4 regions of the Klebsiella sp. KE9456 genome follow, and region 1 is predicted to be linked to each of the others. Evidence: predicted binding sites of a transcription regulator. Region 1 holds the regulator's gene; each other region holds the start of a gene.

Region 1 (8,071 bases):
CCACATATTGGCTAACCTGCGTATTTTATGCGCGGTATAGTATGTATAAAGATTCCGAACAGCTCTGGTGCTATGGTTGATATTACCCCCACTGAAATGACGCCTCCTGAAGACGACTCGCAGCAGTTTCATCCGATGCGCGGCGTAAGCAATCGTCATTTGCAAACCATGTTGCCGCGGCTAATCCGTCGCAAGCTCCGTTTCACACCACACTGGCAGCGCCTTGAATTACCGGACGGCGACTTTGTTGATCTGGCATGGAGCGAAGATCCTTCCCAGGCGCGCCATAAACCGCGCCTGGTGGTGTTTCATGGCCTTGAGGGCAGCCTGCATAGCCCCTATGCCCACGGCTTAATCCATGCGGCGATGCAGCGTGGCTGGCTGGGCGTGGTGATGCATTTTCGCGGCTGTAGCGGCGAGCCGAACCGCAATAACCGCATCTACCATTCAGGCGAAACGGAAGATGCCACCTGGTTCCTGCGCTGGCTCCAGCGCGAATATGGCTGCGTGCCGACGGCCGCGGTAGGCTATTCCCTCGGAGGCAATATGTTAGGCTGCCTGCTGGCGAAAGAAGGCGACGATATTCCCGTCAATGCCGCAGTGATCGTCTCAGCGCCATTTATGCTGGAAGCCTGTAGCTATCATATGGACAAAGGGTTTTCCCGTGTTTATCAACGCTACCTGCTCAACCTGTTGAAAGCTAACGCCGCGCGCAAACTCAAAGCCTATCCAGGCTCGCTGCCCGTCGATTTACGTCAGCTAAAAAGCATGCGCCGCATCCGGGAGTTTGACGACAGCATTACCGCCCGGATCCACGGTTTTGCCGATGCGCTGGACTACTATCGCCAGTGCAGCGCCATGCCGCGCTTAAGCGATATCACGAAACCAACGTTGATTATTCATGCGAAAGACGATCCTTTTATGGATCACCATTCGATTCCCCCGCAGGAACAGCTTCCGGCAAATGTCGAATATCAGCTAACGGAGCACGGCGGGCATGTTGGTTTCGTCGGCGGTACGCTGCGTAAGCCAGAGATGTGGCTGGAAAAACGGATTCCGGCCTGGCTAACCCGCTGGTTAGGAGGGAAAATATGATTATTCCCTGGCAGGATCTCGATCCCGAAACGCTGGATAATCTGATTGAAAGCTTTGTATTACGCGAAGGCACCGATTATGGTGAGCATGAACGTTCGCTGACAGATAAAGTCTCTGATGTTAAACAACAGCTAAAAAGCGGAGAAGCCGTGCTGGTGTGGTCAGAACTGCACGAGACGGTCAACATCATGCCCCGCAAGCAGTTTCACGGCTAAAGCGGCGCACACTATCGTTTACCCTGGGAGTTGTTATGTCTGCCAAACATCCGGTGATTGCCGTCACGGGCTCCAGCGGCGCGGGAACCACAACCACCAGCCTCGCCTTTCGCAAAATCTTCGCGCAGTTAAACCTGCACGCCGCTGAAGTGGAAGGCGACAGCTTTCACCGCTATACCCGCCCGGAAATGGACATGGCGATCCGCAAGGCGCGGGATCAGGGCAAGCATATCAGTTACTTTGGCCCTGAAGCGAACGACTTCGGCCTGCTGAAACAGACTTTCGTTGAATACGGGCAGAGCGGCAAAGGTCAGTCGCGCAAGTATTTACATACCTATGATGAAGCCGTACCGTGGAACCAGGTGCCGGGGACCTTCACCCCCTGGCAACCACTCCCCGAACCCACTGACGTACTGTTTTATGAAGGGCTGCATGGCGGCGTCGTTACGCCGCAGCATGATGTCGCGAGCCATGTCGACCTGCTGGTCGGCGTCGTGCCCATCGTCAATCTGGAGTGGATCCAGAAGCTTATCCGCGACACCAGCGAACGCGGGCACTCCCGTGAGGCGGTAATGGATTCCGTCGTTCGCTCAATGGAGGATTACATCAATTTCATCACCCCGCAGTTTTCGCGTACCCATCTCAACTTCCAGCGCGTTCCCACGGTGGATACCTCCAATCCCTTTGCGGCCAAAGCCATTCCTTCACTGGATGAGAGCTTTGTCGTTATCCATTTCCGTAATCTGAGAAACATCGATTTCCCCTGGCTTCTGGCCATGCTTCAGGGCTCGTTTATCTCACATATGAACACTCTGGTTGTACCGGGAGGCAAAATGGGACTGGCGATGGAGCTGATCATGACGCCGCTGGTCGAGCGGCTGATGGAAGGCAGGAAAATCAGTTAACGAATGACTCCCCCCGGTAGCGCGAACGTCTGCCGGGGTCTTGTTGGCTTACTCTTCGATCACTTCATAAGAGTGGGTAATATTTACCGCTTTCTCCAGCATCAGCGCCACCGAGCAATATTTTTCCGCTGACAGGTCAACAGCACGAGAAACGGCAGCCTCTTTCAGCGCCTTACCGGTCACGATAAAATGCAGATTAATATGGGTAAACAGACGCGGCGCCTCTTCCCGACGTTCCGAGGTCAGCTTGACTTCACAGTTGGTGACGTTATGGCGCCCCTTCTGTAAAATGGAGACGACGTCAATCGCGCTGCATCCGCCCGCCGCCATCAGCACCATTTCCATCGGGCTGGGGGCTTTATCACCGGAATTCCCGTCCATCAGAATCTGGTGACCAGAAGCCGACTCTCCAATGAAGGTTAACCCTTCAACCCACTTCACTCGCGCTTGCATAAATTGAACTCCAGAGCTGTAATTTTCCTGACAGATTACGCGCACATAACAATTCTGGCAACGGAAGGCGACCTGGGTCATGCTGAAGCGAGACACCAGGAGACATGCAGCGAAAGCTATGCTAAAACAGTCTGGATGCTACAGTAATACATTGATGTACTGCATGTATGCAGAGGAGTTCACATTACAGGCTGCGGAAAAATTCCAGCCAGATTCCCAGGTACAGGGATTTAATACGATTGCATGCCCGGATGCCGTGTAGTGTCGGCACCCGGAGATAGCTGATAACAGAGGATAACCGCGCATGGTGCTTGGCAAACCGCAAACAGACCCTACCCTCGAATGGTTCTTGTCTCATTGCCACATTCATAAGTACCCCTCAAAGAGCACGCTGATCCACCAGGGTGAGAAAGCAGAAACGCTGTACTACATCGTTAAAGGCTCAGTGGCTGTACTCATCAAGGATGAAGAAGGCAAAGAGATGATCCTCTCTTACCTCAACCAGGGCGATTTCATCGGTGAATTAGGCTTGTTTGAAGAAGGTCAGGAACGTAGCGCCTGGGTACGTGCTAAAACCGCATGTGAAGTGGCTGAAATCTCCTACAAAAAATTCCGTCAGTTGATCCAGGTAAACCCGGATATCCTGATGCGTCTCTCTTCGCAAATGGCGCGTCGCCTGCAGGTTACGTCTGAGAAAGTGGGTAACCTTGCCTTCCTCGACGTTACCGGTCGCATCGCTCAGACGCTGCTGAATCTGGCAAAACAGCCGGATGCAATGACCCACCCCGACGGTATGCAAATTAAAATTACCCGTCAGGAAATTGGTCAGATCGTCGGCTGCTCCCGCGAAACCGTTGGCCGGATACTGAAAATGCTGGAAGATCAAAACCTGATCTCCGCGCACGGTAAAACTATCGTCGTCTACGGTACCCGTTAAGTCGGTAAAACGGCGTATTGTCTGACAATACGCCGTTTTTGTTTCCTCCCCATGTGGCGCAGGCTGATTTATCACCCGGAAGTCAACTATGCACTGCGGCAAACGCTGGTGTTATGTCTGCCAGTTGCAACGGGACTTCTTCTTGGTCATTTACAGCAGGGACTCCTGTTTTCCCTCGTTCCTGCCTGCTGCAATATTGCCGGTCTGGATACACCGCATAAACGCTTCTTTAAGCGCCTGATCATTGGCGGCTGCTTGTTCGCTGGCAGTAGCCTGATTGTCCAGCTCCTTCTGCAGCGGGAAATTCCTTTACCACTAATCCTGACCGGGCTGACCCTGATTCTCGGCGTTACTGCCGAAATCAGTTCGCTTCATGCGAGATTGTTACCCGCCTCGCTTATCGCCGCCAGTTTTACTCTGAGCCTTGCAGGCAATATGCCGATCCAGGAACCGTTGCTAATCTATGCACTCGGCACCCTATGGTATGGAATTTTTAACTGGTTCTGGTTTTGGCTGTGGCGCGAACAGCCGCTGCGCGAATCTCTGAGCCTGCTCTATCGGGAGCTGGCCAGTTATTGTGAAGCCAAATACAGCCTGCTGACCCAGCATACCGATCCGGCCACCTCGTTGCCGCCCCTGCTCAACCGCCAACAAAAAGTGGTCGATCTGATTACCCAGTGCTACCAGCAGATGCATATGCTGGCGGCCAACCAGCACAGCGATCATAAACGCCTGCTGCGCGCTTTCCAGGTTGGTCTGGATCTCCAGGAGCACATCTCCGTCAGCCTGCACCAACCGGAAGAGGTGCAGAAACTGGTGGAGCGCAGCCACGCAGAAGCGGTAATTCGCTGGAACGCGCAAACCATCGCCGCTCGACTGCGCGAACTGGCGGATGATCTGCTTTACCATCGCTATCCTCAGCGCTTTCAGATGGATAAACAGATCGGCGCTCTGGAAAAGATCGCCTGGCAGCATCCGGATAACCCGGTCGGCCAGTTTTGCGCCTGGCATTTCAGTCGCATTGCCCGGGTTTTACGCACCCAGCGCCCTCTGTACTCCCGAAATCTGATGGCGGATAAAACCCGCCGCCTGCCGCTGCTACCGGCGTTGAAAAGCTATCTGTCGCTTAAATCACCGGCGTTACGTAACGCGGCGCGCATCAGCGTAATGCTGAGTGTCGCCAGCCTGATGGGCAGCGCGTTGCATTTACCAAAACCCTACTGGATTTTGATGACCGTGCTCTTCGTGACGCAAAACGGCTACAGCGCAACACGGGTGCGGATCGTCCACCGGGCTGCCGGGACATTTGCCGGATTAGTCATCGCCGGACTGACGCTGCATTTTCACGTCCCGGAAGGTTATACGCTAACCGCCATGCTCTTCATCACGCTATTAAGCTACCTGATTATTCGTAAGAATTACGGCTGGGCGATGGTCGGGTTTACCGTTACGGCGGTATATACCCTGCAACTGCTCACCCTGAACGGCGAACAGATTATTGTTGCCAGGCTGGTTGATACGCTGATTGGCTGCCTGATTGCCTTCGGCGGAATGCTCTGGTTATGGCCGCAGTGGCAGAGCGGCCTGCTACGCAAAAACGCCCACGATGCGCTGGAAGCCGATCAGGGAGCCATCCGGCTTATTCTTAGCGACGATCATCAGGCCCCTGCGCTGGCCTATCAGCGAATGCGCGTCAATCAGGCCCATAATGCGCTGTTTAACTCACTGAATCAGGCGATGCTGGAACCTGGTTTTAACACACACTATCTGGAAGATATGAAGCTGTGGGTCACCCATAGCCAGTTCATCGTCGAACATATTAATGCCATGACAACGCTGGCGCGCGAGCACAATATGCTGACGCCGGATTTAGCGCAACGTTATCTGGAGTCGTGCGAAATTGCGCTCCAGCGCTGTCAGCAACGTCTGGATTCCGATGGGCCAGGCAGCGCAGGAGATGTGAACATTATGGAAGCGCAGGATGCCGAGGTTCCCCGCGGCCCGCTCAGCGCCATGGAGCAGCATTTGCAGCGGATCCTTGGGCATCTGAACACCATGCACACGATTTCGTCGGTGGCATGGCGTCAGCGCCCACATCATGGCATCTGGCTACGGGCCGCTAAGCGCTAAGCACGCGCTCAACCGCATGGGCAAAGCGCGTCATCCCTTCGGCAATATCGCTGTCGTCAATCACCAGCGACGGCACAAAACGCATCACGTCCGGGCCGGCATTAAGTACCATCACCCCGGCATCTGCCGCGGCATACAGAAAATCACGCGCCCGGCCTTTATACTGTGGTTTCAGCTCAGCGCCGATCAACAGCCCCATCCCGCGGATATCGCTGAACAGCTCGAACCTGGCGTCAATTTGCTGGAGCTGTTTAACGAACAACGCCCGTTTAGCCGTGACCCCCTCAAGCACTTCCGGCGTATTAATCAGATCGAACGCCGCCCCGCCGACCGCGCAGGCCAGCGGGTTGCCGCCGTAGGTTGAACCATGAGAACCCGCATGGAAAGCGCTGGCGATTTCATGGGTAGTCAACATTGCGCTAATAGGGAAACCGCCGCCAAGCGCCTTAGCGCTGGTCAGAATATCCGGCGTCACGCCATAGTGCATATACGCGAACAGCGAGCCTGTGCGCCCCATGCCGCACTGTACTTCATCAAACACCAATAGTGCCTGGTGCTGGTCGCACAGTTCACGCAGCCCTTGCAGGAATTCAGGCGTTGCCGCCATAACGCCGCCTTCCCCCTGAATTGGCTCAACCACCACCGCACAGGTATGATCGTCCATCACGGCCTTCACCGCATGCAGGTCATTGAACGGCACGTGAATGATATCGGCGGGTTTCGGGCCAAAACCATCGGAGTATTTTGGCTGGCCGCCGACGGACACGGTAAACAGCGACCGACCGTGGAAAGCGTTATGGAAAGCGATAATTTTAGTTTTGTACGGGTTATGACGCGTCACGGTGTAATGGCGTGCCAGTTTGAAAGCCGTTTCATTGGCTTCCGTCCCGGAGTTCATAAATACCACGCGGTCAGCAAACGTCGCATCGACCAGCTTCCGGCCCAGGCGCAAAGCCGGTTCATTGGTGAAAACGTTACTGGTGTGCCACAGCTTTTCACCCTGTTCATGGAGTGCCGCCACCAGCGCCGGATGGCAATGACCGAGCGCGGTTACAGCAATACCGCCAGCGAAATCAACGTACTCTTTGCCCTGCTGATCCCATACGCGGCTACCTTTACCCTTCACCGGAATAAATTCTGCCGGTGCATAAATCGGCAAAATGACCTCATCGAATGTCGCGCGGGTGATTGCCGGTTGTTCTGTTGCCATGTCATGCCCATCCTTCTTCGTTATGCAGCGATGATTATGATAATCTAATCACAAAATATGCATAAAAAATCACTCAATGGCAACCACAAATCACCGATTGAGAAAGTTTGCCAGCAGTTGATGCCCCTGCTCGCTGAGAATACTCTCCGGATGAAACTGCACGCCCTCCAGATCAAATTCACGGTGGCGAATCCCCATAATTTCGCCCTCTTCGCTTCGGGCGGTCACCTCAAAGCATTCGGGTAACGTCAAAGGAGCAATCAACAAAGAGTGGTAGCGGGTGACGGTAAGTGGATTATTCAGCCCCTGGAACACGCCTTGACCATTGTGGCTGACAGGCGACGTTTTACCGTGCATCACTCTGACGGCCCGCACGATAGTGGCGCCGAAAACCTGCGCGATTGCCTGATGGCCCAGGCAAACGCCTAAAAGTGGGATCTTGCCGGAAAAGTGGCGAATCACCGCCAGCGAAATCCCTGATTCATCTGGCGTGCAGGGGCCCGGAGAGATAACAATTTTCGTCGGCGCAAGCGCGATAATCCCCTCCAGCGTCAGCTCATCGTTACGCCTGACCAGCACTTCCGCCCCCAGTTCACAAAAATACTGATACAAATTCCAGGTGAAAGAATCGTAGTTGTCGATAAGCAGGATCATAGCGGCTCCGGAAGTCACAAACCGGGCTATTTTACTCAGATTCGCGGTTTTCGCTTATCACTTTGCAAAAGACAGGTTGATTTATCTGGCGGGCGATACGGAGAGGACATTGCGCGAGCATCGCACCCGCGCAGGAGGAATGCTTTATGGCAGCACTTTTGCCGACAGAATAACGATAGGTTTAGACGGGACATTCTGATATGGCCCAACATTATGAGTCGGTACCTGAGAAATCTTATCCGCCACGTCCATGCCTTTTACCACTTTACCAAAGACCGCATAGCCAAAATCACGCTGACCGTGATCGAGGAAAGCGTTATCCGCAATATTAATAAAGAACTGACTGGTGGCGCTGTCGCGATCGGCGGTACGCGCCATCGCGATGGTCCCGCGGGTATTGCGCAGACCGTTATCGGCTTCATTTTTAATCGGTGGATTCGGCTGCTTTTGCTGCATTTGTTCGTTAAAACCG
Region 2 (8,071 bases), on a different contig from region 1:
CCAGCCGCGGTCAAAAAGGCATTACAGCTAATGGGCCACGAGGTTGGCGACAGCCGCTATGCGGTGCAGTTTAGTGAGCAACAACTGTCGCAGATTAAAGGGATCATTAACACTTATCTGCAATAACCGTTTCGTCCTCCGGCGCGACTCGCGCCGGAACGGGTCTTCAATCTTGCGATGATTAACGTCGCTAAATAGACAGGTTCTGGATATGAAAGTGATTTGTACCTCACCGTCATTTGCAAAATATGACGCAGCGCCATGTACAGCGCTCAGAAACGCCGATCTTGAATTAATTCAACTTGCCGCTGATGCCCCTTTTAGTGAACTCGAAGCACATCTGCCCGATACCGTTGCAATGATAGTCGCATTTACCGATGTGAATGAAATATTACTGGAGAAAGCGCCAAATTTAAAAATCGTCTGTAAACACGGCGTCGGCGTCGATAACATTGATCTTAATGCCACTCGCCAGAGAGGGATATTCGTCACGAATGTACCAGATGCCAATAAACACGCCGTTGCTGATTTCGCTTTTGCCTTAATTCTCAATAGCGCACGTCAGCTTTCACAGGCAATTGAAGAAACCCGCGCGGGTAACTGGCCGCGAATTTTTGCCACCGATGTCTACGGCAAGACTATCGGCATTGTTGGTTTAGGTAATATTGGTAAACAGGTCGCGCTAAGAGCGCGCGGGTTTAACATGCGGGTCCTGGCCTGTGATGACTGGCAAGATGAAGCCTTTGCCCGTGAGCATCAGATTGAGTATGTCTCGCTGGATACCCTGACTGAGCGCAGTGATTTTATCACCTTGCACATTCCCTTAACGTCTGGAACTGAAGGCCTTTTTTCTGCCCCTCGGCTTAACCAAATGAAAAAAGGTGCATTTTTAATTAATGTATCTCGTGGGGGGATCGTGAATGAACAGGATTTATATGATGCCTTGAGTTGCGGCCACCTTGCTGGCGCGGCGGCAGATGTGTTTGCACATGAACCCTGTCATCAACATCCATTATTTACCTTAACCAACTTTATTCCTACTGCACATATTGCTGGTTATACCGATGGCGCCATCAGCAATATCAGTGAACGCTGCGTGAATAATATTATTGCCTGCATCATCGGCAAGCAACGCCCAGAAAATATAATGAATTCACTGTAAATAACGAGGTGGGAAGCATCGCATTCCCACTGAATATGATAAACATCTACTTAAGAGCCGAATATATGAATAAGGTCGCTCTCAATACACGTATTCGTTGGTGGATCGCTGGATTAATGTGGCTCGCTATCGCCATTAATTATATCGATCGTACCGTTTTATCCGCTGCCGCACCGCATTTGATTGATGAACTAAAACTCGATCCTGAAATGATGGGCTTCATCATGGCGGCGTTCTTCTGGTCTTACTCACTACTGCAAATTCCTGCCGGATGGTTTGCCGATCGTTACGGTCAGAAGAAAGGTCTTGGCCTCGCAGTGGCCTGGTGGTCAATCGCCACTTCAATGATGGGACTTGCCACCGGATTTAAGTCTCTTCTGGCGCTACGTCTGGCTCTGGGCGTGGGTGAAGCAGCCGCCTACCCCAGTAATGCGGGAATTGCGGCACGCTGGTTCCCTGACAAAGAACGCGCGACCGTATCAGGTTTATTTGATAGTGCCTCCAAGTTTGGCGGCGCAGTCGCTATGCCCCTGATCGTCTGGATGATATATACCTTCGACTGGCGTTTGACCTTTCTGATTATTGGTGGCGTCGGACTGGTTTGGGTTATCGCCTGGTATTTTGTCTATGCTGAAAATCCGGAAGAACACAAAGCAATCAGTGAAGCAGAAATCCGCCATATTCGTGACGGACAAAAACAGAGGCACGGCGATAAATCTGTATTACCAATAAAATGGTACAAACTGCTGCGCTACCGTAATATCTGGGCCATGTGTATCGGATTCTTTACCATTAACTATACCTCCTATTTTTTTATCACCTGGCTGCCCACTTACCTTGTGAAAGATAAAGGAATGGACTTTATTAAAATGGGTATGGTAGCGGCGTTACCGCTATTGTGCGGAATGGTGATTGAGGTTTTTGCTGGCTGGGCATCTGACCGTCTGGTACATAAAAAGGTCTTTTCCCTGACGGTAACACGTAAACTCTTCCTGACTATCGGGCTACTTATGGCGCTATGCATAGGTTTTGCCCCTCTGACTGACTCAGTCTTCATGACCGTCTTTTTATTATGCGTGGCGAAATCAGGCACGACGGTTGCCGCCTCACAAGTCTGGGCATTGCCCGGGGATGTCGCCCCCAAAAATAGTGTTTCTATCGTCGCCGGATTACAAAACACCGTATCTAATATGGGAGGCGCCGTGGGGCCCATCATTACCGGCGCGATAGTCGCGACAACCGGTTCCTTCACCTGGGCCTTGATCTTCTCCGCGATCCTGGTGGTTATTGGAATACTTAACTATTTATTTTTACTTGGAAAAGTCGAGCCTATTAGTGAGAAAACCGCACAAGCAAGCGATTTAAATACGGTGAAACAGCATTGAGGCGCATATCAGCGTCCGGGCAAACCGGGCGCTGATATCTCAGCAGAAAAATGGATCACTGAATGAAAATTTCGCCCTGCAAATACGTTACAGCTTGCCCACTCATTAAGACCCTTTCCCCTTTTAGCGTACAGCGAATATCGCCGCCTCGCGCGGAAAGTTGACGCGCCAGCATCTGGCTTTTATCCAGCTTCGCGCCCCGGTATGGAATCAGCATGGTATGCGCCGAACCGGTCACCGGATCTTCCCACACCGCCTCTCTCCTTAACGCAGCGTAATCTTGCCGATTAAATAGGTCGTCGCCTGCCCGCCGATTAAGACCCGTTCGCCGCGCCACTGGCAACGCAGATCGCCGCCGCGGGCCGAAACCTGACGGGCCAGCATTTCCGTTTTGCCGAGTTTTTCACCCCAGTACGGAATTAGCATACTGTGCGTTGAGCCGGTTACCGGATCTTCAGCGACCGACTCACCCGGGCAGAAGAAGCGGCTAACGAAATCATATTCAGCATCGGCTGCGCTAATACAGACCATTTTACCCAGATGCTGAAGCCGCTGCATATCCGGGCGCACGGCTTCCACCTGCTGGCGATCGCCTAAAATCACCAGGTAATCGCGTGCTACGCGAACCTCCTGTGCCTCATTCAGCCCCAGACCGGTCAACAGATCCGCAGGCGGCTGCTCGACAACCGTTGAGGCCCAGGCCGGAAAATCCAGCGTCAGCCAGTCACCAGTGCGCGTTACGCGCAGCTCGCCAACAAAACGAGTACTGAACACAATCGTCGATGACGGGTGATTAAGATATTCAAAAATCACGTGCGAGGCAGCAAGCGTCGCATGGCCGCAGAGATTTATCTCATACTGGGTCGTAAACCAGCGCAGCTCATATCCTTCATCCGTACGGACGAAAAACGCGGTTTCCGACTGATTATGCTGCTGCGCCATTTTTAGCAGCGTTGCATCCGGTAGCCATTCAGTGAGTGGGCAAACCGCTGCGGCATTACCGCCAAAGTTAACATTGCTGAATGCGTCAACCAGATAAAAATTAATTTCCTGCATGATTCTGCCCTTTCATTTTTTTTGCTTATCGATAACATGACATAAACACGTAAAATGCACACGTTCTATAGAAAAATTAATCTGTTAGCCACCGTCATCAAGCCAAAGCAAAAATGAGATATAGATCACGAAATGATTGTATTTTTATCAGCAATCGTTTTAAGATCGTGGCTCATCTTTCCTCTTCGTGACCACTCCTGAATTTATGATGACAAAGACGGTTTCACGCAAAGTTGCGTGGCTTCGCGTAGTCACGCTTGCGATAGCGGCGTTTATCTTTAATACCACCGAATTTGCGCCAGTCGGCCTGCTGTCAGATATTGCCGACAGCTTTGGTATGGAAACCGCGCAGGTCGGGATTATGCTCACCATCTACGCCTGGGTCGTCGCCCTGATGTCTCTGCCCTTTATGCTGTTAACCAGCAAGATGGAACGACGCCGACTGCTGGTGATACTGTTTGTCTTGTTTATTGCCAGCCACATATTGTCATTCCTGGCGTGGAACTTTAACGTCCTGATCGTTAGCCGGATTGGTATCGCTTTCGCTCATGCGGTGTTCTGGTCAATCACCTCTGCGCTGGCTATTCGCATGGCGCCCTACGGCAAACGCGCCCAGGCGTTGAGCCTGATTGCCACCGGTACCGCTCTGGCAATGGTCTTCGGCATTCCAATTGGCCGCATTGTTGGACAATATTTTGGCTGGCGCACAACCTTCCTGGTCATTGGTCTGGGTGCGATGGTCACGCTGGCGTGTTTGATCAGGCTGCTGCCAACACTACCGAGCGAACACTCGGGGTCACTGAAAAGCCTGCCAGTCCTTTTCCGCCGTCCGGCGTTGCTCAGTATCTATTTGCTGACGGTCATTGTGGTCACGGCGCACTATACCGCCTACAGCTATATTGAGCCATTCGTGCAAACTGTCGCCGGTTTGAGCAATAATTTCGCCACCGTGCTGTTGCTGACTCTGGGTGGCGCTGGCATTGTCGGTAGCATCCTGTTTGGTAAACTCGGCAACCGCCATGCTTCCGGCTTGATTAACGCCGCGATTGGCCTGCTGCTGGCCTGCCTGCTGCTGCTGCTGCCCGCATCGCACAACGCCAACCATCTGATGCTGCTCAGCGTCTTTTGGGGGATGGCCATTATGATCATTGGTCTCGGAATGCAGGTGAAAGTGCTGGCCTTAGCGCCGGATGCCACCGATGTGGCGATGTCGCTGTTCTCGGGGATCTTTAATATCGGTATCGGCGCGGGCGCGCTGGTGGGCAGTCAGGTCAGTACCCAGTTGTCGATGGCTTCTATTGGTTATGTTGGCGCAATCCCGGCTCTGATCGCGCTGGTGTGGGCGGTAATGATTTTCCGCCGCTGGCCAACCTCACTGGAAGACCAGCAACCACACCACTCCTGACTTCGGTGATGAAAAAAGCCTGCCGATCGGCCAATGCCGTTCACTTAAGCAAATCATCGGTGTTGTCTTTTGTTTTATTTGCCTCTGGCAATCGCATTATCGGTGGTTTAAACGAAAATCTGATTCGGTTGATTCACTAACTGAGCTGATACGGGCTGAAATATAAAGGATATAACTTTTTTTATGACTTTCAGCCTCTGAAAAGCCCCTGACGAATAACGGACTCACCGCATGGGGGTTGGGCGCATCAAGGAAACCTGGCGGGAACGCAGGCGCGCATCCAGGACTGGCCGCCAGGACGGCGGCCAGAGGGCGGGTCGAGACAGGGACGTCGAGTCCCGCCCGGTCCGCCAGATGAAGCCGGAGTGGAGCGGACCGCGCAGCAGCAGGTTTTCAGCGCAATGCCGGGGGTGCAGGGGGACGGGCGAAACGTCCCCCTGCCCGTTCACACGCTGTGGATATAACGAATATCCGCGAGTTTATCGTGAACGGAACTGACCACGGAATCTGAATGGGCGAAAACGAAAAACGCGCCATGTTCGCCATAACCACCGATTGACAGAACCGCTCAGCCAGCCATAAATGCAACTGACAGCCCTTAACTGACAAGCATTTGCCGATCGGCAGGCTTTTTTATCCCGATGCCTGCACCATCAGGCGTGATACTTGGTAATGATCTCCAGCACGCCGTTAATAATGAACTGCACCCCCATACACACCAACAGGAAGCCCATCAGGCGGGAAATTGCTTCTATTCCCCCCTTGCCGACCAGGCGCATAATCGCCCCGGAACTACGCAAACAGGCCCACAGAATGATGCCGATTAATGCGAAAGTCACCGGCGGCGCCACCAGAAACACCCACTCAGGGAATTCAGCGCTGTGCTTTACCGTTGACGCGGTACTGATGATCATCGCGATTGTTCCCGGCCCTGCCGTACTTGGCATCGCCAGTGGGACGAAGGCGATATTGGCTGTCGGTTCATCCTGCAGCTCTTCGGATTTCAGCTTCGCTTCCATCGAATGATGCGCTTTCTGCTGCGGAAACAGCATGTGAAAACCAATAAACGCGACGATCAGTCCCCCGGCAATACGCAGCCCGGGAATCGATATGCCGAACGTATTCATCACCAGTTGCCCGGCATACCATGCAACCATCAGGATGGCGAACACATACACTGAGGCCATCAGCGACTGACGATGACGCTCGGCATTGTTCATATTCCCCGCGAGGCCGAGGAACAGCGCTACGGTAGTGAGCGGGTTTGCCAGCGGTAAAATCACCACCAGGCCCAGGCCTATCGCTTTTAAGAGATCCATCATAGTGAATTAACACCCTGTAAACATTACGTTATAAAAAGTATGTCTTGTGTTTCCAGGTGCGGATAAGCACCTTGATTCAGAAAAATCCACCGCCAACAGCGCGAAGTAGAGTGACCTACATCACAACTATTCGTTTTAGCAAATTGTGGCATCCGCCAATTCATTAAGTTGACTTATATTTGCATGAGCAATAATATCCATCGCAACTAAATCATTGCCTGGGCAACCATCATGAAAAGTTCGAGAGACCTGTTTAACGACATGATCCCCCTTGGTCACTTGATTCAGATGGTTAATCAGAAAAAAGATCGCCTGCTCAACGACTACCTCTCCCCGATGGATATTACTGCCACCCAGTTTCGGGTGCTCTGCTCCATTCGTTGTGAAGTATGCATTACCCCCGTTGCGCTGAAAACCGTGCTTTCTGTTGACCCCGGCGCAATGACGCGCATGCTCGATCGTCTGGCCTGTAAAGGCTGGATCGCACGGTTACCCAACCCCACTGACAAACGCGGTGTACTGGTACAGTTAACACCTGACGGCGCGGCCCTTTGTGAGCAGTGTCATCAGACTGTTGGTCAGAAATTGCACCAGGAACTCACAAAACATCTGTCGGCGGATGAAGTGGTCACCCTTGAGTATTTGCTTAAAAAAATCCTGCCGTAATAAAGAAGAGGTAAGATGATGTCCAGACGCAATAACGACGCCATCACTATCCAAAGTATTTTGTCGTGGATCGAGGATAACCTGGAATCCCCCCTGTCGCTGGAAAAAGTTTCAGAGCGTTCGGGTTACTCCAAATGGCACCTGCAAAGAATGTTTAAGAAAGAAACCGGCCACTCGCTGGGGCAGTATATCCGCAGCCGCAAACTGACCGAGATTGCGCAAAAGCTCAAGCAAAGCGATGAGCCGATTTTATATCTGGCGGAGCGCTATGGTTTTGAATCACAACAAACGTTAACCCGAACGTTCAAAAACTATTTCGATGTCCCGCCGCATCAGTATCGCGTTACCGACGTGCCGGGCGAGTCGCGCTATCTGCACCCACTGAATAACTGCTGTTAATCGCCGGGAAAAACGTATTGAGGAACTCATGAAACTGTTCGTTGCCGTCGCCACGCTGCTCGTGGCGCTGGTCTCCGGCGAGGGGTATGCGGAGCAAACCACCACGCCGGTTCATCACACCAAACGCGATGCGATGATGATGCCATCGGAAGAACATCATTCGCCGTTTGATTTTAATCACATGGCCTCAGGCAGTGATAAATCAGATGAACTGGGCGTCGCGTATTACAACCAACAAAGCCACTAAAATCCCTTTCGCCCCGCCCCCGGGGCTTTTTTTGCTCATCGCAGATTACCGCAGTGTTCCGCACACGCATTCCCCCGCTTTCCTGTCAACGTCGCGTCTTCGCATAACGGGCTCATTCCGCAACGTTAGTCACAATATCCACGACATAATTTCAGTCCGGATAGCACATGGCTTAATATAATCACCAGGTTACACAGGCGATATTTGACGGTAAACCAGCATGTGGCGAGTCATTTTATTCTGTCGATGATGAAGGGCTGAGGGGGCAGGCGTCGCTGCTCTTTGTTGACCAGTGAAAAAGGAAAACGCTTTTATGGACGAATTTGCAATAAAGCGAAACTTTAATATTTTTGTAGTGAGTTCTGCTTTTTCTCTCCTCGGCATCGAAATTTACCATATCGCCTTACCGTTACTGGCATTAAGTCTCGG
Region 3 (8,071 bases), on a different contig from region 1:
TGTCTCTGTCAGTTCGACAGCAAGTTGTAAATTCCTGGCCCTTAATGTGCAAACAAATCCGGCTTCCTCGAGTTTTCTACAGGCGGCTCTTAAGTTCGAACCGTATACGGGCTTTTCTCCTCCTTGTTCAAGTACGCGTTCAATATCCTTAGTTGCGACTGGCATATGCTTACGTTGATCTAAAGCGGCAAGCACAATGAGAATGTTTTTCTGTAACGCAGACATTCTGCGTGCAGATTTACTAATATCGGGCATGATATGTTATACCTTTCACCAGTGTTATTTACGGTTGTACGTGACGAAAGTTATCCGACTGAAATAAATTTATTGCACCATGTATCACGATAATAACCGTAATTCTGAATTGAATGCCTTTTTACCATCTGATGGTGTAGAAATTGGGTTTATTTTGTGATAATGATATTGGATTGCTATCATCCGATAATGACAGGAATGAATAGTGACGTTTATTTTATTCATATCTTGATTGTTTTGCTGTTCTGTGTGTAAATCATATGCAGATTGATTTATTTACGGGAATCGTTAATCATCCGTCTTACCTTCTTCTGCTTTGAAATGTTTTTTTGATTCTTCGTCTGTCTCTGATGTATGACATAAAAGATGCTATTGAAATGATTAAAAGTACAATAGCGAGCCCAAGGAAAAATAGGTTTCCCATTTCATACCTCATACGTGTGTCGTTAATGTCAGAGCGAGTGCTGGCTGGCATGAACTAATATATAATAAGATTAAGAAAAATCCTATTGTCGTAAAATGAAAATATGAAATAAATTTCGCTGGTGAGGATATGAACTGTATTGATAAGTAATTGCAATGAATGGATAACGCGCTTTTTGTTAATCAGTCATTGTGACCGCTTATTTTGCTGAATAATCATTTTTCTCTCAATTCATTCAATGAATTTTTAAGGCGTCGTCGTTATTCACTTATTAAGTGAGGTATGTCGGCATAACGTGTCGGTGGTGATTATTATGGCTATTGGTATTTATGGGGGGAATTAGTTTTAATTTTTCTCGGGGAGCGAATCATGACATTACGAATTAATGTGGCGATTGTAATATAAACCTGTGCAAGCCAGTGAGTCATCCTGGTTTACATATTCCCGAACATTAATTCGTTCCTGCTGCATTCATTTTGTGCGGGGAAGAGAAGGGGTTTGCATCAGAAGTGCTATGTCCGGGCGTTTGCCCCCGGCGGGCGAATAATTCTCATAACCGCGGAGCGGAGTTAGAACTTCGGATGATAAACGCGGCTGCAACCGATCGGTCGATATCCGGGAGAGAGAAAATACGGTGTTATACGGCCAGATATATGATGGTGTAATGATTTATCGGCGGTATTTTAAGGCTGGCCGCTGCTGAAGATACGGCAATAGGGAAGGAAATGTATAAAAAATCCACGCAATAGCGTGGATTTTACCGATTCTGGCGTTTTCATGAGATTGGATAAAACCTCATGAGACGAGCCATTCTCATTAGACGTTAAACAAGAAGTTCATAATATCGCCATCCTTCACGATATAATCTTTACCTTCTGCACGCATTTTCCCGGCTTCTTTCGCGCCTTGTTCGCCTTTATAGGTAATAAAGTCTTCAAAGGCGATCGTCTGCGCGCGGATAAAGCCTTTCTCGAAATCGGTATGGATTTTTCCCGCTGCCTGAGGGGCGGTTGCGCCAACCGGGATAGTCCATGCGCGAACTTCTTTCACGCCGGCGGTGAAGTAGGTCTGTAGGTTCAGCAGCTCGTAACCGGCACGGATAACCCGGTTCAAACCCGGTTCTTCCAGACCCATCTCAGCCATAAATTCATCGCGATCGGCATCGTCCAGCTCAGCGATATCAGCCTCAACGGCCGCACACACCGCAACCACCACGGAACCTTCGGCGGCGGCAATTTCACGAACTTTGTCGAGATAGGGATTGTTCTCAAAGCCATCTTCGTTGACGTTTGCGATATACATAGTTGGCTTCAGCGTCAGGAAGCTCAGGTATTTGATGGCGGCTTTGTCTTCATCGGTCAGGTCTTTCAGGGCACGCAGCATACCGGCGTTCTCCAGATGCGGGAGGCATTTTTCCAGCGCCGCCAGTTCTGCTTTAGCGTCTTTATCGCCGCCTTTCGCTTTTTTCTGCACCCGGTGGATAGCGCGCTCGCAGGTGTCCAGATCGGACAGCGCCAGCTCAGTGTTGATCACGTCGATGTCGTTAGCCGGGTCCACTTTGTTATTTACGTGGATGATGTTGTCGTTTTCAAAGCAGCGCACCACATGGCCGATAGCTTCGGTTTCGCGGATGTTGGTCAGAAACTGGTTACCCAGACCTTCACCTTTAGAGGCCCCTTTTACCAGACCTGCGATATCAACGAATTCCATCGTCGTGGGCAAAATACGCTGCGGTTTGACGATTTCAGCCAGTTTGTCCAGACGCGGATCGGGCATCGGCACGACACCGGTGTTCGGCTCAATGGTACAGAAGGGGAAGTTGGCCGCTTCAATACCCGCTTTAGTGAGCGCATTGAACAGGGTGGATTTGCCGACGTTGGGCAAACCGACGATACCGCATTTGAATCCCATGATTTAAATCACCTTAATCTTTGGATAATCAATCTGTTACGATGAACAGATTGCAGAAAAGTTAATAACTACGCCTATTATACACGGTGCGTGATAAAAATTCCGCACGTCGACCGGTTAATGCGCTTTAAACGCGTGTAAACGATTGGTCGCTTTGGTGAGCCCATCTTTCATCCACACTTCAGTGCAGCGAGCCGCTTCGTCAATGGCTTCATCAATCAGCTTCTGTTCACCGGCTGGCGGTTTGCCCAGGACGAAACCGACGACTTTATTTTTATCACCTGGATGACCGATTCCCACGCGTAAGCGGTGAAAGTTCGGGTTATTACCCAGCTTGCTGATGATATCCTTCAGTCCATTATGTCCCCCATGACCGCCGCCAAGTTTGAACTTAGCAACGCCGGGGGGTAAGTCGAGCTCATCGTGGGCGACCAGAATTTCATCCGGATTGATACGAAAGAAGGTCGCCATCGCGGCGACGGCTTTACCGCTAAGGTTCATAAAGGTCGTCGGGACCAGCAAACGAATATCCTCACCCGCAAGGGTAATCCGCGAGGTGTAGCCGAAGAATTTGCTCTCTTCACGTAGCGGCGCACGATGACGCTCAGCCAGTAAATCCACATACCAGGCACCCGCGTTATGGCGGGTTGCCGCGTACTCAGCGCCGGGGTTCGCCAGGCCGACAATCAGTTTTATCGTCACTTTTTTATCCTGCATGGATCGTTCTCTGGGGCGTAGTGTACTGTCTGCGCGCACGGTTGACAAAACTCTGCCAACGAAGCGCGGCGGATAAGGATAATTACCCGGTTGAATAATTAGAATTTGATATTGTTCAGGGGCTTATTTGTAAATTTTTGTTAGCGCGCGGTGTGCTTATGTGACCGCTCACGCAATCAGCAGATTGGTCATTGTCTATACTATACCCATAGGATTTGGGGATATTCCCATGCAACCCAAGGTTCCGGAGGTGACATATGAAACGCAGAAACGCTTCGTTACTCGGTAATGTGCTGATGGGGATGGGGTTGGTCGTCATGGTTGTCGGCGTTGGCTACTCTATTTTAAACCAGCTTCCACAGCTTGACCTGCCGCAGATTTTCGCGCATGGCGCGATCCTGAGTATTTTTGTTGGCGCGGTGCTGTGGCTGGCGGGCGCACGTATCGGCGGTCATGAGCAGGTCAGCGACAGATACTGGTGGGTTCGCCACTATGATAAACGCTGCCGTCGCGATCAGCATCGCCACAGTTAAGTAAATTCCTTTCACCAGCCGTTGATAACGGCTGGTGCGTTTTAATGTAGCCTGTTCAGGCAGTCCACTTATTGTCCCCTGTATTGGTCATCATATTGTGAGCGCACTTTCGTGGCGATGCTATTGAACGGATTACCCATGGTGTCTTACTCCCTGGATCACTATTGCCTGCATCGGCGGACATCCAGATGCGCGGTGATGCAGGGCATTCGGATGTGCGTAATCTACACAGATACCATGCGTAAATCAGCCGACGCTTCGTTACGCCATAGAGCAGGAACCGCATTGACGAAGGAGATATGGAGGAGAGCCAGGTGCCCGGCAAGATGGTGCGGCAGGCGCGGGGCCTGCCGCCGGGTAATTAAAGATCCGCCAGCGCGGCGTTACGGTCCGGGTAGAAGCTCAGGCGACCCGGAATCGGTTTGACGCCGGCACGGGCCAGCGTACGCAGCGGCTGGAATTCGAGGTTGGAGACGCGCAGTTCGCAGCCTTCAGGCAGCTTTTTCACGAAGCGCTGGAAGGCATCCAGCCCGCCGGCATCCAGCACCGGCACCGCATCCCATTTCAGCACCACGATGCGTTTGCCCGTGATTCGCGTCTCCAGATCGGTAAACAGCCCCTCAGCGGCGGCGAAAAACAGCGGCCCGATGACGCGCAGCACCAGCACGTCATCCGGAACCTCGACATTAACTGGCGCAAGGCGGGTCATACGCGCAATCCGCCGCATAAACAGCAGGGAGGCCAGCACAATACCGATGCTGATGGCGATGACCATATCAAATAGCACGGTCAGCGACATACACAACAGCATCACAATGATGTCGTCTTTTGGCGCGTAGCGCAGCAGGTTAATCACCTTATGCGCTTCACTCATATTCCATGCCACCATCAGCAGCAACGCCGCCATTGCGGAAAGCGGTAGCCAGGAGAGCAGGGGCGCGAGGACCAGCAGCGCCATGATCACCAGCAGCGCGTGGATCACAGCGGAAATCGGCGAGGTCGCGCCAGCACGGACGTTAGCGGCGGAACGGGCGATGGCTGCGGTGGCAGTAATTCCCCCGAAGAAGGGGGCGACAATGTTCCCCAGACCCTGACCAATCAGTTCGCTGTTGGCTTTATGCTTGGTGCCTGTCATACCATCCAGCACCACGGCGCAGAGTAGAGATTCAATCGCCCCGAGCATGGCCATTGAGAACGCAGCGGGGAGCAGCGCCTGTAATGAAGACCAGTTAAGCGTGAAGTCTGAACCTGGCATATTCCACGGCAGTACCAGTTGCGGCAGTAACTGAGGAATACCGTTACCCTGGCTACCATCGGCGAGAATATAGTGGAACTGCGAGCCAATGGTGGCGACGTTGTCGCCAAGCAGGTTAGCCACGCCCATAACCATACAGCCCGCCAGCAAGGCCGGGAGGTGTCCTGGCAACCGGATACCAAGGCGAGGCCAGATAATCAGCGTGCCCAGTGTGACAATGCCAATGACGGCATCACCCAGATTAATGGTCGGCAGCGCCATGACCAGTGCGGCGACTTTCTGCAAATAATGTTCAGGTACATGCGCCATCTGCAAACCAAGAAAATCTTTAATTTGCATGGTACCAATGGTAATACCGATCCCTGAGGTGAAGCCGAGCGTGACCGATAGCGGAATATATTCAATCAGGCGACCAAAGCGCGCCAGACCAAAAAAAATCAAGAACAGCCCCGAAAGTAATGTCGCCACCAGCAGCCCTGAAAGGCCGAACTGTTGCGAGACGGGATACAGAATGACCACGAAAGCGGCGGTCGGACCGGAAACGCTAAAGCGCGACCCGCCGGTTAACGCAATGACGATCCCCGCCAGCGCCGAGGTATAAAGACCGTACTGAGGCGCCACGCCACTGCCAATAGCCAGCGCCATTGCCAGCGGAATAGCGATAATCCCAACGGTTATCCCGGCAATGACATCGCGAGTAAACCGCGAAACGGTATATTTTTCTTTCCAGCAAGCGTCGATGAGGGCGCGGAAAGGCATCACATGTGAGGAAAATAATCTGTTCACAATAATGTTTGATCCATAAGCGCATCATCTGTCAACTGAATGGCAGGTGAAGGAGGCATTAGTCATTCCCACGTCATTATTCCGAAAGCCAGTACTGGCGGCGGTCGCCGGCTGATCTGGACCTTGCTGGCCGTAACGCGCCGCATGACTCCCCGCGCGTCAGCCACCTGTTGCCAGTCATTTTCGTTGCCGCCTTACTGTGTCCGAAATGATTTTGTGGAATAAAAGTTCAGGGACAAAAAAAACCCGCCGCAGCGGGTTTTTATGCCAGGCTCGATTAATGTTCGAACATAGCAGAAATAGATTCTTCGTTGCTGATACGACGAATCGCTTCGGCCAACATACCAGACAGCGTCAGGGTACGAACTTTATCCAGCGCTTTGATTTCTGGCGTCAGCGGAATAGTATCGCAGACGACAAATTCGTCAATCACCGAATTTTTGATGTTCTGAATGGCGTTGCCAGAGAAGATCGGGTGCGTCGCGTAGGCGAAGACCCGTTTTGCACCACGCTCTTTCAGCGCTTCCGCCGCTTTACACAGCGTACCACCGGTATCAATCATATCATCGACCATAACGCAGTCACGGCCTGCAACGTCACCAATGATGTGCATCACCTGAGAAACGTTAGCGCGCGGACGACGTTTATCGATGATCGCCATGTCGGTATCGTTCAGCAGTTTGGCGATCGCGCGGGCGCGAACAACGCCACCGATGTCCGGAGAAACCACGATCGGGTTATCCAGGTTCAGCTGCAGCATATCCTCCAGCAGGATTGGGCTGCCGAATACGTTATCAACCGGAACGTCAAAGAAGCCCTGAATTTGCTCGGCGTGCAGGTCAACGGTCAGCACGCGGTCGACGCCAACGCTGGAGAGGAAATCGGCAACCACTTTTGCGGTGATAGGCACACGAGCAGAACGAACACGACGGTCCTGACGAGCGTAACCGAAGTAAGGGATAACGGCGGTGATACGACCTGCCGAAGCACGACGCAGAGCATCGACCATAACAACCAGTTCCATCAGGTTGTCATTGGTGGGAGCACAAGTGGACTGGATGATGAAAATATCACCACCGCGTACGTTTTCATTGATTTGTACGCTGACTTCGCCGTCGCTAAAACGACCTACAGCGGCGTCGCCAAGAGAAGTGTACAGACGGTTGGCAATACGTTGTGCTAGTTCCGGGGTGGCGTTACCAGCAAAAAGCTTCATATCAGGCACGAGAAGAACCTCAGGCATGCGTCCAGTGGTGGATGAAATGAGCCAAAAAAAAGTGCGGGTGGGCACGATTTCATCCAGGCGGTGTATTTAAAGAGCCCGATGCAACGTCTGGAACAAGGTGACGTTGTCACCGTAACTCAGTTTCCCCGGCGTTTTCTCCATCGTTGCTGAAATCAGCAGGCCTGGAGCAGCGCTTGCTTGAGCGGAGAGATGTTAACACCTCGCGCCACAAAGCCATGCAGCCATGCCGGGGCTTTTTCAAGCACCTGACGAGCGGCGGATTCCGTGTTAAATTCAGCAAACACACAGGCACCGGTGCCAGTCAGGCGCGACGGCGCATATTCTAGCAGCCAGGAAAGCGCCGCATCAACCTCACGAAAACGTTTTCTTGCGATAACCTCGCAATCATTACCGAATTTACATTTTAATAACGTCTCAAGTGACCGCCGGGGTGTATTGCGGGGGAGTTCAGGATCGCGAAATATGATCGGCGTAGGGATACTGATGCCGGGATGGGCCACCAGATACCACTTCTCTTCGGGATCGGCGGGGGTCAGAATTTCACCGACGCCTTCGGCAAAAGCCGCATGGCCGTGGACAAATACCGGCACATCGGCACCCAACTGCAAACCTAAATCCGCCAACTGATTTTCGCTCAGGCCGCAACCCCATAAGTGATTGAGCGCTACCAGCACGGTCGCGGCGTTGGACGAACCGCCGCCGAGACCGCCTCCCATCGGCAGAATTTTGTCGATACGGATATCGGCGCCGCTACCGGCCGGAAGCTTCCCGGCGTGTTTCGCCGTTCGCATCAGTAGCCTGGCCGCGCGGATAATCAGATTCTCTTCATCAGGCACGCCGTCAACCGGCGTCAGCAGTTGCAGTTTGCCATCGTCACGCGGTTCAATAGTCAGCGTATCGCCATAGTCAAGAAACTGAAATAGCGTCTGCAGCCTGTGATAACC
Region 4 (8,071 bases), on a different contig from region 1:
ACCATGCGATCCAGGCGACGGCGGATGAACTGGAAGTCGGTATGGGGAAAGTCGGTATGCCGTTGCGCGTAGCCGTCACGGGGGCGGGCCAGTCTCCGGCACTTGATGTAACCGTCCACGCGATCGGTAAATCGCGTAGCATAGAGCGTATTAATAAAGCGCTGGCCTTTATTGCCGGGCGTGAAAGCCAGCAGTCCTGATTCAGATAAGAGATACAGTAAAGCGGCGGAGTTATTCCCGCCGCTTTTTTAGCTATTATTCCGCCCCAGTAATACCAAGCCGGGATAAAAATCCGCTGATCCCCTCGCGCACCAGAAGATCGCGCAACTGTAACTGTTCTGACCGGGACATAAGGTGCAGCGTTTCGACGATTTGACGTCTGACCGCGTCTGCATCATTAACGAAGTAGTTAACGGGCGCTTCTGCAAGCTGGTTGTCAATGGTCAATCCCCGGAATTCCTTACTATTTGCCAGATAATCAATTACCGCCTGATCGATAACAATCAGACGAGCGCGCCCGCCTTTAATGCCTGGTATGGTTTCTGTTCGCCATTTTTGCTCTCTGGCCCAGCGGTTGATTGTTTGTCGGGTAAGTTTAAGGCCTTTAGCGAGCTCCGCTGCCGTCATTTTGTCTTTGAGTTTCATCATGATGTGACTTACTGGTCGCGAATACCCAGCCGATTGAGCAACCCGCTGATCCCTTCACGAAGCAGCAGCGACATCAACTGTTTTTGCTCTCCCGGCGTCATCTCTTTACTCAGGGTAAGCAGCAGCGATTCCAGATTGTTATCGGCGGGAGAATAGGGGACTGGATTCTCAGCCACGCGTTGTGCGCTGCGAATAAACTCGCGAACTTGTTCATTGACATGTACGAGACGCGCCTTTCCGCCCTGCACGCCAGGGCGCGGAGATGTTTGCCACCCCTCTTTGCGGACCCATTTGTTAATTGTTTGCCGACTGAAACCAGTCAGATGCGCTATTTCTTCAGGTGTCATTCGTTCCTTGAGCATACTATTTCCTGAGTAAATATATGGGAATTAGTTGTACATGTTATAGCATCCTTTTAGAGGAAAGGGTGACATGTTTGGCTTTTGGCTGCGATAATGCTCGCAATGTCAGCCGTTTGTCTGCTTTTTCAGCGATCAAAGAGTCGAGGTTGATTTTGCCGTTGACACCTGGCGAAGGAATTCATATTATGCCGCCCGTCAACACGACACGCTTTACGTTACGGGGCTATAGCTCAGCTGGGAGAGCGCTTGCATGGCATGCAAGAGGTCAGCGGTTCGATCCCGCTTAGCTCCACCAAAACCTGCACCCATCAGGTTTGGTTCGTAAAGAGTTTCTTCGGGGCTATAGCTCAGCTGGGAGAGCGCTTGCATGGCATGCAAGAGGTCAGCGGTTCGATCCCGCTTAGCTCCACCAAATTTCAATTCTCCCGTGGTTTCCGCAAAATATTCCATAATAAATGAATACGCTAAGCTTAGCGCTTCATCGTTAACGCGCTTGCAACTTGACCTGGATGCGTCCCCCTACGATGACTCCTTTGCTAGTCGCTGCGTGATGCATCACCTCCATGAAATGCGCTCTTAAGAGGCGTCGTCCGTGCATTCAGATCTGCTCCGACAGTTTTGTCGCTCACCACGGTTACTGACTCATACCCGCTCCAGGGAAGGCATTCAGTGGACCCCCAATGCATCTCGAATGATTTTTTGTCCATAACAGGCATATCCCTTAGCGAAAGGTAATTTCAGATTTTTTCTCGATTTAATATCTTGCCTGCCATTATTAAGCAGCATAATATTTGTTCATATAGATGTTATGCTGAGCGAGTTAATAACAACAATAATGATTAACTATTCTGCTGTTAAAATTAAAAGAACTCTGCTGGCGTTATTGATCTGTTTTATTACTATCCCTCTTTCCAGATTTATTTCCCCACAAATTTTCCTTGGTGAGAATCAACTCTATCTGGTGTGGTTACCGTTGAGCGCCATGTATTCACTCCTTTTTATATTTGGTCGGTATGCTGTTGTACCATTGATTATCACGTTTGCAATCGATAATACCCTGATTGTCGGTCTGGCGTTACCGCAGGCGATGATTTTGTTGTTTTGCCAGCTCATCCCGGTTCTTGTTTCCTGCGCGATTATTCGCTTTCAGTCTGGAAGACGCTGGCGCAGCGGCCTGAGGGGGAAGCATTGGGGCATGCGGATTTTTTGGGCCGGTTTCTTCGCCCCGCTGTTGTTGAAAGGTAGCATGTATGTGGTGGGGCAATTTTTCTCGTTTCCAGTGGCAATGTCTGGTTATTTCGGCCATATATCGATAATCTACACAATTATCGATATACAAAGTCTGATTAGTGCGGGATTAATTTTTACGGCGCTGTTCTATTATCCATTGCGGATGATTATCAGTCCGCGATATGCACGTGTATTTTGGCGCAATCATTGCCAGCCGTGTCTGGCGTATGGGCATAGAATATTTACGTTGTACTGGTTTATTGCCCTGGTCACCATATTATTTGTGCTTTGTACGCCTTATATTTCTGATTTGATTGGAGGTTATTTAGTTCCTCTTGTTTTTATTTTGTACTTCGTAGGTATTGGGCGTCTGGGACAGACGCTGATTCGCATTTTATGGTCCATATCAGCATTTTTACTCGTTGTTTATCATCCGAATTTTTTACATGGGGTAAGCATTGAGTATTCACTAGCATTTGTTCTTTCCGTGTTAATTTCGTTTACTGTCTGTTTGTTTTATATGGCAGATATCTATGCACGTAGCGAGAGGATGAGGATTAGATGGCGTGAGCAGGCTGGGGAAACCTCTCGCGTAGGGGCATTGAATATGGGGCAGGGACAAATTCCCGAGCGCTCAAGCGAACAGCTTCATCTGCTCAGACAGGTTGAACACGCCATTAATAAAGGCTCGTTGCTGCTATATGCTCAGCCTATTCAGAATGCAACTGGAGAAGGTTATTACGAGATACTCTGTCGGATGCGCTGCGGTAACGCCATCATCATGCCGCAGCAGTTTATTCCACTGGTTAGCCGGTTCAACCTGAGCCAGCGTTTTGATATGCAGGTGCTGGAAGCGTTATGCCGCGTCCTGCATCACTATCCGGGTAAGCATTTTTCGGTCAACCTGCTGCCTCACACATTGATGCAACAAGATAGCGCGGCGCAAATTATCATGCTGTTTAAACGTTACAACCTGGCGCCGGGGACGATAACCATTGAGGTGACCGAAGAGCAGGTATTTTCTGATATTGAAATCAGTATGTATAACATCCAACAGTTACGAAATTTCGGCTGCAGTATCGCTATTGATGACTTTGGCACCGGCTACGCCAACTATGAGCGCCTGAAAAATTTACAGGCTGATATTGTAAAAATAGACGGTTGCTTTGTGCGTGATATCGCAACCGATCCGCTAGATGTCATTATGGTTAAATCCATTATTGAAATGGCGAAGGCTAAAAATATGAAGGTGGTTGCGGAGTATGTCGAAACCCAGGAGCAGAGAACCCGGCTTTTGCAATTAGGCGTCGATTATTTACAGGGATATCTGATTGGTAAACCGCAACCCTTGAGTGAATTGCGGGTATGAAAAAGCCGGGGCTTGCCCGGCTTCGCAATACAGGTTGCTAATTACAGCACCAGGGCGGCGATAGACGCAGAGAGCACGCTCACCAGCGTCGAACCATAGACCAGTTTCAGGCCGAAACGGGAAACCACGTTACCTTGTTCCTCGTTCAATCCTTTAATCGCCCCCGCGATAATGCCGATAGAGGAGAAGTTGGCGAAGGAGACCAGGAAGATAGAAAGGATGCCTTCCGCACGTGGAGAGAGCGTAGCGGCAATTTTCTGCAGATCCATCATCGCGACGAATTCGTTAGAAACCAGTTTGGTTGCCATAATACTCCCTACCTGCAGCGCTTCGCCCGCAGGTACGCCCATTACCCATGCGATCGGATAGAAGATGTAGCCAAGGATCCCCTGGAAGGAGATACTGTAGCCGAACCAGCCGGTCACGGTGGCGAACAGGGCGTTCAGCGCAGCAATCAGCGCGATGAAACCGATCAACATTGCAGCGACGATAATCGCCACTTTAAAACCCGCCAGGATGTACTCGCCCAGCATTTCGAAGAAACTTTGTCCTTCATGGAGATTGGACATCTGCAGGTTTTCTTCACTTTCGTCCACGCGATACGGGTTAATGAGCGACAGAACGATGAAAGTACTGAACATGTTGAGCACCAGCGCCGCCACAACGTATTTCGGCTGCAGCATGGTCATGTACGCGCCCACGATAGACATAGAGACGGTCGACATCGCTGTCGCTGCCATTGTGTACATGCGGTTGCGGGACATTTTCCCAAGAATATCTTTATAGGCGATGAAGTTTTCCGACTGGCCCAGAATCAGCGAGCTGACCGCATTGAAGGATTCCAGTTTACCCATGCCGTTGATTTTGGACAGTACGGTGCCAATTGCGCGAATGATAATCGGCAGGACACGAATATGTTGCAAAATACCGATCAGCGCGGAGATGAAAACGATGGGGCACAACACTTTCAGGAAGAAGAAAGCCAGGCCTTTATCGTTCATGCTGCCGAAGACGAAGTTTGTCCCTTCGTTGGCAAAACCGAGGAGTTTTTCAAACATCCCGGCGAAGCCTTGTACAAAACCCAGACCAATATCAGAGTTCAGGAAGAACCAGGCCAGTAACACTTCAATGACAAGCAGTTGAATGACGTAACGTACACGAATCTGATTACGGTTGTGGCTGACCAACAGGGCCAGAATGGCAACCACTACGATCGCGAGAATAAAATGCAGGACGCGGTCCATATTTGCTCCAAACATGAGGCAGGTTAAATTTCTGTGCACATTTTATGTAACAGTTTAAAAGAAAACGAGATGCAGAGCACATTATTGCAAGGATATGTGAAGAAGGGAAAGAATAGTGATCGATCATTGATTTTTGTTATGTTGCGTAAAGGTTTTAAAAGTTGCACCGATGTACTATTCTGATGACGGTGAGATAAAGCAACGTTTATCAACCTCAGTTTTCCGTTATTGGCCCGCTATTGCTCCCCCCTATCACAGTAATCATTATCACCTTTACAAATGAACTTGATAATCATTCGCACTTTGATAGCATGAAACATAGCAAAGGCTATATTTTCAGAGGCAGAAAATGACAAGCAGTCGCGTTGAGAATAGCAGTGGTCGCGCAGCGCGCAAGATTAAGCTCGCCCTGATGGGGCCTGCGTTCATTGCTGCCATTGGCTATATCGATCCGGGTAATTTCGCCACCAATATCCAGGCCGGGGCCAGCTTTGGTTATCAACTTCTGTGGGTTGTGGTCTGGGCGAATCTGATGGCGATGCTGATTCAGGTCATGTCGGCAAAGCTGGGTATTGCCACCGGTAAAAATCTGGCGGAGCAAATTCGTGATCACTATCCGCGTCCGGTGGTGTGGTTTTACTGGGTGCAGGCGGAAATCATCGCCATGGCCACCGACCTTGCTGAGTTTGTCGGTGCGGCCATTGGATTTAAGATGGTGTTCGGCGTGTCATTACTTCAGGGTGCCGTATTGACAGGGATTGCGACCTTCCTGATTCTGATGTTACAGCGTCGTGGTCAAAAACCGCTGGAAAAAGTGATCGGCGGACTGCTGCTGTTTGTCGCCGCGGCATATGTGGTCGAACTCATCTTCTCTCAACCGGCGATGGCGCCGCTGGCGAAGGGGATGCTTATTCCGTCGCTGCCGACCCAGGAAGCGGTTTTTCTTGCCGCCGGGGTGTTGGGGGCGACGATCATGCCGCATGTTATCTACCTGCATTCTTCGCTAACTCAGGATTTGCGCGGCGGGACGCGTAAAGAACGCTACAACGCCACGCGCTGGGATGTGGCGGTTGCCATGACTATCGCTGGTTTTGTTAACCTGGCGATGATGGCGACCGCTGCCGCGGCCTTTCATTTCAGCGGCCACAGCGGTATTGCCGACCTCGATCAGGCTTACCTGACTCTGGAACCTTTGTTGAGTCAGGCGGCGGCGACCATCTTTGGCCTTAGTCTGATGGCCGCCGGTTTGTCGTCCACTGTGGTGGGGACGCTGGCGGGGCAGGTGGTCATGCAAGGTTTTATCCGCTTCCATATACCACTCTGGTTTCGCCGGACGGTGACGATGCTGCCGTCATTTATTGTCATCCTGATGGGACTGGATCCGACACGCATTCTGGTTATGAGCCAGGTATTACTGAGTTTCGGTATCGCTCTGGCGCTGGTGCCGCTGCTTATCTTCACCAGCAATTCGCAACTGATGGGCGACTTAGTTAATGCCCGTTGGCTGAAACTGCTGGGATGGACGATCGTCGCGATCGTGGTGGTGCTCAACGGTTGGCTGATTGTCGGCACGATATCTGGTTAGTCTTGACATCCTCCCCGCCCTAAAGGGCGAGGATTCCTACAGCGTTCAGACCGTAGCCTGACTCGCCTCGGTGGGTTCCTGCTTCAACGGGCGGTCTGACTGCACCCTCCCTCCACAGGCAAGCACGGCATGTCCAGCCGCTAAGATGTTACGTGCCCCATTGATATCGGCATTTTCGATATATCCGCATTCAAGGCACTCAAATTTACTTTGTGACTGGCGATTTTCTTTCGCTGTATGACCACAGCAGGCACACCGCTGACTGGTATATGCCGGAGGGACTGCCAACACCTGACCGCCGCGCCAAAGCTGCTTGTATTCAAGTTGACGGCGCATTTCGTACCAGCCCTGATCCAGTATCGAACGGTTCAAATCTGATTTGGCTTTGACGTTTCGCCCGTGCTGTTCTGACGTACCTTTTGCCGATTTCGACATGTTACTGACCTTCAAGTCCTCAATGACGATCATTGCGTGGTTTTTGCTGATTTCAGTGGTGACTTTGTGAAGGTAGTTCCGCCGGATATTGGCAATGTGCGAATGAAAACGCTGGATTTTTCGCTTCTGTTTCTGCCAGTTTGCGCTGAACTTTTCTTTGCGGCTTAATTGTCGCTGGAGCATTGCCAGCTTACGCTGGCTTGCTTTAAAGCTGTTGACGGGCTGATATACCGTGCCATCTGAAAGTGTGGCGAGTTTTGTGACTCCGGCATCCAGTCCGACCATTGACTCTGCGTTGTGAACCGGATCAGCCACTTCGTATTCTGTCTGGATACTGACGTACCATTTGCCGCATGACTGGCTGACCGTGACGTTTTTCACTTCGCCAATGACTTCACGGCTGTTGCGATAGCGTATCCACCCTAACTTTGGCAACGATATTCGATTGTTGGGCTGATCGAGCTTCACGCCCTGCGGGTAGCGGAATGCGTCATTTTGACCCCGTTTTTTGAAGCGGGGGAAAGCAGCCCGTTTCTGAAAGAAATTTTTGTAGGCTCGCTCAAGGTCTTTCAGTGATTGCTGTAACGGCTGTGATGGGGCTTTTTTCAGCCATTGTGTCTCTGTGTCAGATTTCCACTCAATGAGCCATGAAGCCATCTTTGTATAGGGAATGTATTTGTTCCCTGCTTCGTGATTCTCATTCTGAAGTGCTAACGCCCGATTGAAAACAAAACGACAAGCCCCAGCGAAGCGCAACATATCACGCTCCTGCTGACCATTTGGTCTTAACTGGAATTTAAAAGCTTGTAGGCGTTTCATTTCACCTATTATACTTTGGTCTATGAAAAATGAAACCGATATTCGCCGTGGCAGACATTGTGTATTCCTGATGCATGTTCATTTGGTCTTTGTCACAAAATACAGGCGAAAAATATTTGATCAGGATGCGATTGAAAAACTGCGTAGCTACTTTGCCAGCGTCTGTGCTGATTTTGATGTTGAGTTGGTTGAGATGGACGGAGAATGCGATCACGTGCATTTACTGATCAACTACCCGCCAAAGATCGCAGTATCAAATCTGGTTAACAGCCTCAAAGGAGTTTCGAGTCGATTGCTTCGACGGGATCGTCCTGACATTGCGCAGCGTTATTACTACAAAGGGGTTCTTTGGACACCAAGTTATTTCGCAGGGAGTTGT

The links. The regulator CRP, encoded in region 1, controls carbon source genes, mostly activating them, when cyclic AMP is high. The targets are predictions, from matches to a motif close to ATGTGANNNNNNTCACAT.
Region 2: a site for CRP is predicted at 3,717-3,734, ahead of ABK821_RS05705 (sugar transporter). Genes of this name have one in related genera too.
Region 3: a site for CRP is predicted at 3,521-3,538, ahead of pth (aminoacyl-tRNA hydrolase). Genes of this name have one in related genera too.
Region 4: a site for CRP is predicted at 4,918-4,935, ahead of ABK821_RS10165 (NupC/NupG family nucleoside CNT transporter). Genes of this name have one in related genera too.

What each region holds. Positions count from the first base shown of each region.
Region 1 covers NZ_JBDYQK010000027.1:12,177-20,247, forward strand. The annotation lists gene ABK821_RS21730 (hydrolase) at 97-1,095, shown strand; gene ABK821_RS21735 (YheU family protein) at 1,092-1,310, shown strand; gene ABK821_RS21740 (phosphoribulokinase) at 1,346-2,215, shown strand; gene ABK821_RS21745 (OsmC family protein) at 2,264-2,668, opposite strand; gene crp (cAMP-activated global transcriptional regulator CRP) at 2,973-3,605, shown strand; gene ABK821_RS21755 (YccS/YhfK family putative transporter) at 3,657-5,735, shown strand; gene ABK821_RS21760 (aspartate aminotransferase family protein) at 5,725-6,945, opposite strand; gene pabA (aminodeoxychorismate synthase component 2) at 7,036-7,599, opposite strand; gene ppiA (peptidylprolyl isomerase A) at 7,744-8,071, opposite strand, start outside.
Region 2 covers NZ_JBDYQK010000004.1:143,849-151,919, forward strand. The annotation lists gene ABK821_RS05680 (dihydrodipicolinate synthase family protein) at 1-126, shown strand, start outside; gene ABK821_RS05685 (phosphoglycerate dehydrogenase) at 212-1,162, shown strand; gene ABK821_RS05690 (MFS transporter) at 1,228-2,547, shown strand; partial or broken gene ABK821_RS05695 (PhzF family phenazine biosynthesis protein) at 2,603-2,806, opposite strand; gene ABK821_RS05700 (PhzF family phenazine biosynthesis protein) at 2,812-3,603, opposite strand; gene ABK821_RS05705 (sugar transporter) at 3,809-5,008, shown strand; gene ABK821_RS05710 (MarC family NAAT transporter) at 5,662-6,330, opposite strand; gene marR (multiple antibiotic resistance transcriptional regulator MarR) at 6,562-6,996, shown strand; gene marA (MDR efflux pump AcrAB transcriptional activator MarA) at 7,015-7,395, shown strand; gene marB (multiple antibiotic resistance protein MarB) at 7,424-7,642, shown strand.
Region 3 covers NZ_JBDYQK010000009.1:34,081-42,151, reverse strand. The annotation lists gene ABK821_RS10850 (hypothetical protein) at 1-255, opposite strand, end outside; gene ABK821_RS10845 (small membrane protein) at 557-679, opposite strand; gene ychF (redox-regulated ATPase YchF) at 1,496-2,590, opposite strand; gene pth (aminoacyl-tRNA hydrolase) at 2,708-3,292, opposite strand; gene ychH (stress-induced protein YchH) at 3,565-3,840, shown strand; gene dauA (C4-dicarboxylic acid transporter DauA) at 4,202-5,881, opposite strand; gene prs (ribose-phosphate diphosphokinase) at 6,159-7,106, opposite strand; gene ispE (4-(cytidine 5'-diphospho)-2-C-methyl-D-erythritol kinase) at 7,280-8,071, opposite strand, start outside.
Region 4 covers NZ_JBDYQK010000008.1:111,523-119,593, forward strand. The annotation lists gene gltX (glutamate--tRNA ligase) at 1-200, shown strand, start outside; gene ABK821_RS10140 (YfeC-like transcriptional regulator) at 256-648, opposite strand; gene ABK821_RS10145 (YfeC-like transcriptional regulator) at 657-1,010, opposite strand; tRNA gene ABK821_RS10150 (tRNA-Ala) at 1,230-1,305, shown strand; tRNA gene ABK821_RS10155 (tRNA-Ala) at 1,347-1,422, shown strand; gene ABK821_RS10160 (EAL domain-containing protein) at 1,846-3,609, shown strand; gene ABK821_RS10165 (NupC/NupG family nucleoside CNT transporter) at 3,651-4,853, opposite strand; gene ABK821_RS10170 (Nramp family divalent metal transporter) at 5,203-6,438, shown strand; gene ABK821_RS10175 (transposase) at 6,484-7,692, opposite strand; gene tnpA (IS200/IS605 family transposase) at 7,715-8,071, shown strand, end outside.